Regions from separate parts of the Shewanella sp. K8 genome, predicted to be linked through region 1. Evidence: predicted binding sites of a transcription regulator. Region 1 holds the regulator's gene; the other holds the start of a gene.
What was found. Region 1 encodes ArgR, which controls arginine synthesis, uptake and breakdown. Its sites were predicted from a motif close to ANTGAATANNTATTCANT; they were not measured.
Positions count from the first base shown of each region.

Region 1 (3,108 bases):
GGCATACTTTGAGTGATTCTCTCGGGGCTTTTGGTGGTTATCAGGCCATAGGCGTCAATGTTGAAAGCGGCGTTTATCGGGGAGCGTCCGAGTCCCGTAAAGACGGGCAGGCATCAGGTTATTGAAAGCAATCGGCAAAAACGTGCGTGAGCTAATTCAAATTAACGCTCAAGTTGCGGATAATAAGGCCGAAGATGAATTAATCTGAAAGGGTAGATTGCAAATGGATACACAGGTTATGCCACGGGAACAACTGGGAATCTGCGCTGAGGGAAATCTGCACAGCGTTTATCTGATGTTCAATGCCAACGAAGGCGGGGAGTCACAACTGCGTCCTTGCCTGGCCAATGTCGCCCAGTATTTGTATGAGCTGGCAGATCAGTATGCCGACAGTGCCTTTAACGCCTTTGTGGCGATTGGTGCCAACTTTTGGGATCACCTCTATCCGGGAAGCAGACCGGCTGAACTCAGGCCGTTCCCTGCTATGGAGTCGGGTAACCGGGATGCGCCGGCGATAGAGTTCGATATTTTTATTCACCTGCGTTGTGATCGCCTGGATATTCTTCATCTGGTAGCCAATGAGGTCAACGAAATGCTGGAAGGGTTGGCTGAACTGGAAGAGGAGGAGCGCGGGTTCCGCTTTATGGACAGCCGCGATCTGACCGGTTTTGTCGATGGCACAGAAAACCCCAAGGGCAGAGGCCGTCAAGCTGTAGCCCTGGTAGGTGATGAAGACGATGCATTTCGCGGCGGTAGCTACATTCATGTACAGAAATATGTCCATAATCTGAGTAAGTGGCACAGACTGCCGCAGAAAAAGCAGGAAGACATCATAGGCCGCACCAAGCAGGACAACATAGAGTACGCCTCGGAAGACAAACCGCTGACGGCACATATCAAGCGGGTAAATCTCAAGTATGACAATGGTGAGTCGATGGAGATCCTGCGTCAGAGCATGCCCTATGGTTCTGTAAAACAGCAGGGTTTGATGTTTATTTCCACCTGTAAGACACCTAACCATTTTGAAAAGATGCTTCACAGTATGGTTTTCGGTGACGGAGAAGGGCACCATGATCACCTGATGCACTTTACTCAGGCGGTAACAGGCTCCTCTTTCTTTGCCCCTTCTCTGGATTTCATGATCCAGTTTGATGATTAATAGCGCGATAAAAACAAAAACGCCCCTCATTGAAGGGCGTTTTTTTATGGCATTTTCAACTCAGTCTGTGTAATTGAACAGCGACTTCACTGTTTCCAGGGTTTCATCAATGGTCTTGATGCTGGAAGGGCAGATAAAGATAGTATCATCACCGGCGATAGTGCCCAGAATACCTTCTGGCTTGCCGATGGAGTCCAACAGCCTGGCAATTAACTGCGCCGCGCCCGGGCTGGTACGCACCACTATCATGGCTTGGTTATGATCCACATCCAATACCAGATTCTTCAGCGGGCTGCCGGCAGTAGGCACCCCTAGTTCGGCCGGTAAGCAGTAGACCATCTCCTGCTTGGCGTTACGGGTGCGCACGGCACCGAACTTGCTCAGCATGCGCGAGACTTTGGACTGGTTGATATTGGCAAAGCCTTCGGCTTGCAGTGCATTGACTATTTCACTCTGGGAGCCGAAGCGCTCCTCTTTAAGCAGAGCCTTGAAGGTTCTGATTAGCTCATCCTGATTTTTGCTTGCTTGCATCATCTTCTTCTGTCGTTATTCAGAAAATCCCGGCCATTCTGCATATCAAACGGATAAGTGTCAACAAATACCCAAGATGTCTGCATAAAAATGCAATGCAGGTCATTTGGTGGGTAAAAGAAGCCTCAGTGGGCAGTAGAAAACGCTGAAGTTAATTCAGCTTTTGATGAAACAGAGTCATATGACTAAGGGATAATTGCTATTTTTGTGACGATCCTTTAATGTTGCGCCATCACAGAATTAGATCTATGTCACACATAATTCCGAGAATTGACGGAGATAACTATGAAAGTTGCTGTACTTGGTGCTGCTGGTGGTATCGGCCAGGCTCTTGCCCTTCTGTTGAAAACCCAATTGCCTGCCGGCTCTCAGCTGTCACTCTATGATATCGCCCCCGTAACGCCTGGGGTTGCCGTGGATCTGAGTCATATCCCGACAGCAGTTGAAGTTAAAGGTTTTGCCGGTGAAGACCCAACGCCTGCACTGGAAGGTGCCGATGTGGTGCTGATTTCTGCCGGTGTTGCCCGTAAGCCGGGCATGGATCGTTCTGATCTGTTCAATATCAATGCCGGTATCGTCCGTAACCTGATTGAAAAAGTGGCCGCGACTTGTCCCAAAGCGCTGATCGGTATCATCACCAACCCAGTGAACACCACTGTGGCCATTGCTGCTGAAGTACTGAAAAAAGCCGGTGTTTACGACAAGAACCGTCTGTTCGGTGTGACGACTCTCGATGTCATCCGCTCTGAAACCTTTATCGCCGAAGCCAAAGGGCTGAACGTTGCCGATGTTAAAGTCAATGTGATTGGCGGCCACAGCGGTGTGACCATTCTGCCTCTGTTGTCTCAGGTTGAAGGTGTCAGCTTCTCTGATGAAGAAGTTGCTGCCCTGACCAAGCGTATTCAAAACGCTGGTACTGAAGTGGTTGAAGCCAAAGCCGGTGGCGGCAGCGCGACTCTGTCCATGGGCCAGGCCGCTTTCCGTTTCGGTCTGTCGCTGATCCGCGGTCTGCAGGGTGAAGCCAATGTGATCGAGTGCGCCTATGTTGATGGTGGTAGCGAGCACGCTGAATTTTTTGCCCAGCCAGTGGTACTCGGCAAGAATGGTATCGAAAAGGTTCTGCCGTATGGAGAGCTGAGTGCGTTTGAAACCAATGCCCGTGACGCCATGCTGGATACCTTGAAGGCGGATATCAAACTGGGTGTAGACTTCGTTAAGTAAGTCAACTTCAGTGAATAAAAAGGAGCGCCGCGGCGCTCCTTTTTGCTACTTGAACTTATTCTTCTCTGGCCTTGCTGGCTAGTTTCTTTGGCAAAACAGCCGAATTCTCTCCTGCTGCTCCTTTATCTGCGCCTGCCGTTCTTCTTCTGTCATCTTAATCATTTCACCGGAGGCCTCATCTTTACGTTGTAGTCTGG
Region 1 covers NZ_JAPEHY010000039.1:1,785-4,892, reverse strand. The annotation lists gene ggt (gamma-glutamyltransferase) at 1-125, shown strand, start outside; gene ON072_RS17845 (Dyp-type peroxidase) at 224-1,159, shown strand; gene argR (transcriptional regulator ArgR) at 1,220-1,690, opposite strand; gene mdh (malate dehydrogenase) at 1,976-2,911, shown strand; gene ON072_RS17830 (DUF4124 domain-containing protein) at 2,990-3,108, opposite strand, start outside.

Region 2 (3,108 bases), on a different contig from region 1:
ATTCCATGGCACCCTGGACTCTGCATCCGTCTATCCACGAGAGGTGGTTAGGCTGGTGCTGGAAAAACAGGCCGCGGCGGTCATAGTTTGCCATAATCACCCGTCCGGCGTGGCTGAGCCCAGCCAGGCTGACAGGCGAATTACTGAGCGGTTGAAATGTGCGCTCGCAACCATAGATGTTTCACTTCTGGATCATATGGTTGTAGGGGATTGCGAGATAGTTTCCTTCGCAGAACGCGGATGGATGGATTGATCCATCGCTTGATCTTTCCTCAGTTATCCTGTATAACATGCGCCCTCTTTGTGCCTCGGGCGACGGCCATACGAGGCACATTAATGCTCGAGCGTTAAAATTGTTTTTTGGAGAAGATTGACATGTCAAGAGTATGCCAAGTTACTGGCAAGCGACCAATGGTTGGTAACAACCGTTCGCACGCAAAAAACGCAACTCGTCGTCGTTTTTTACCTAACCTGCAGAACCACCGTTTCTGGTTAGAAGACGAAAAGCGTTTCGTACAATTGCGCGTTTCTACCAAGGGTATGCGCATTATCGACAAGAAAGGTATCGAAGTCGTTGTTGCTGAACTTCGTGCCCGTGGCGAGAAGGTGTAATAGAAAATGGCTAAAGCTAAAGGCAATCGTGAGAAGATCAAGCTGGTTTCAAGCGCCAAGACTGGTCACTTCTACACTACCGACAAGAACAAGCGTAACATGCCTGAGAAAATGGAGATCAAAAAGTTTGATCCCGTAGTTCGTCAGCACGTTATCTACAAAGAAGCCAAAATCAAGTAATTCACTTGGTATTTGAATTCTTGGAAAGCCCCTCTCGCAGGGGCTTTTTTTTGATTTGAATTTGGCCGCCGCGGCCGTAGTCGAGCCGGTTTGGCTCTCGTTGCCCTTAAGCTTATCTCCTTTGTCACCAAGCTGCCTCTATCACCTTCAATCCACTTTAGTCCTACCTCCAATCCACTTTAGTCCTGAGTTATTCCGCGTAAGAATCCGGCTGCTGGCCTTCTGCGGTTCAGGTGGATTCATACTTTCTAAACAGATCCCTGCTATACCTTTCTATGCAATCACTTGAACCGCAGCGGCGAATATTTACTCGGTTTGAGTCTCAGGGGGGAAGACGCTGGATATGGCTTACCCTTCATGTGAATAGTTAGAGATTTAAAATAAGTATTTGTGCAAATAAATTCTTTTTAAGTGAATTTAAATGCATTACTATGTTGTCCGTGCCACGGGGGTGGCATTCATTTTATGTCGGCTTTAACGAGTGTGAGGTAAATCCCAAGGTGCGTACCACAGAATTGGTTGATGGTTTTCGTCATTCTGCTCCCTATGTCAATGCTCACAGGGGCAAGACATTTGTTGTGATGTTGGGGGGCGAGGCGTTGGCTCAGCCTAAGTTTCGCTCCATCATCAATGATGTTGCTCTGCTGCATAGCCTGGGGATCAAGGTGGTATTGGTCTATGGCGCCCGGCCACAGATAGACGAAGCCTTGGCTAACAATCAGATTGAGCCTGCCTACCATCAAGGCGTGCGGATCACCGATGAAGCCACTCTCAAGGTCATTAAGCAGGTAGCCGGTTCTTTGCAGTTTGATATTACAGCCAGGTTGTCCATGAGCCTGTCGAACACGCCGATGCAGGGCGCGCAGATCAACGTGGTCAGCGGTAACTTTGTCATCGCCCAGCCTTTGGGGGTCGATAATGGTATTGACTATTGCCTCTCAGGCAAGGTGCGTCGTATCGATGTTCAGGGACTCAAACGGCAGATGGAAAACAACTGCATCATCCTGATGGGGCCGATAGCGGCTTCAGTCACCGGCGAGAGCTTTAACCTCACCGCCGAAGAAGTGGCGACTCAGGTGGCTATCAAGCTCAAGGCCGACAAGATGATAGGCTTCAGCTCCCAGAATGGTATTTTGGATCGCAACGGTGATGTGATTGCCGAGCTGATGCCCAACGATGCTCAAAAAATTCTCGATAAACTGGCCGGCCAGGGTGAAGGCTGTGTCGGCACCATGGCGTTTCTCAAGGCCAGTATTGATGCCTGTCGCAGTGGCGTGCCCCGCTGCCATCTGGTCAGCTATCTGGAAGATGGTGCCCTGTTGCAGGAACTCTTCTCCCGTGAGGGCATAGGTACCCAGATAGTCACAGAGAGTGCCGAGCGCTTGCGGCGCGCATCCATTGCTGATATTGGCGGCATACTCAACCTGATCCGCCCGCTGGAAGAGCAGGGGATCCTGGTGCGTCGCTCCCGCGAGCAACTGGAGATAGAAATAGAGCAGTTTATGCTGATTGAGCGTGATGGCCTGGTGATAGGCTGCGCGGCGCTCTATCCCTTTGAAGAGGACAACGCCGGCGAGTTTGCCTGTCTGGTGGTGCATCCTGACTATCGCGACGCCGATCGCGGTAGCCTGCTGTTGCAGAACATCATAGGCCAGGCCAAGGTGCGTGGTTATTCCAGGCTGTTTGCGTTGACGACCCGCAGCATTCACTGGTTCCTGGAACACGGCTTTGAGCTGGTGGAGGTAGATGCCTTGCCGAATAAGAAGAAGCAGCTCTATAACTACCAGCGTCGCTCCAAAATTTTGGCGCTTGACCTGTAAAAACCAGCCCCGCTCAGCGGGGCTTTTTGTAAGCAGGTATATTCCATTTGTTGACATATTATGTCTTTAGCTCCTAAGCTAAGCCCACTTATGCCTATCCATTAAGGAGCAAGAGATGAACAGTGGAAGTTACGAGTTGGCGCCATTGACCGGCATCGCCAGTGGCAGTTTTATCGCCTTGATACTGATGTTGGCGGCCATCTTGCTGCTGATCCGCATTCGGAAGATGCCGGCAACGGCCAAGAGCGCCGCCTCGGGTTTGCTGTTGGTAACACTGGCGGGATCTGTGTGGGTATTTTGGCAGGCGCAGGCATCCAAGGTGGAATTGACGGCTCAAAGCCTGGTGGTCGAGGTGCCATTCTACGGCCAGAGCCTGGCTCCAGAGCATCTGCGTATCTCAGAGGCGAAAGTGATTAATCTCGGCGATGCCAACGGCCCCAAGCTTGGCATGCGTACCCAGGGCATAGGCCTGCCCGGTTACACCCTGGGGTGGTAT
Region 2 covers NZ_JAPEHY010000035.1:40,534-43,641, reverse strand. The annotation lists gene radC (RadC family protein) at 1-253, shown strand, start outside; gene rpmB (50S ribosomal protein L28) at 376-612, shown strand; gene rpmG (50S ribosomal protein L33) at 619-792, shown strand; gene argA (amino-acid N-acetyltransferase) at 1,293-2,612, shown strand; gene ON072_RS17065 (PH domain-containing protein) at 2,728-3,108, shown strand, end outside.
Region 2: argA (amino-acid N-acetyltransferase) is a predicted target of ArgR. The motif match lies at 1,203-1,220, and genes of this name have one in related genera.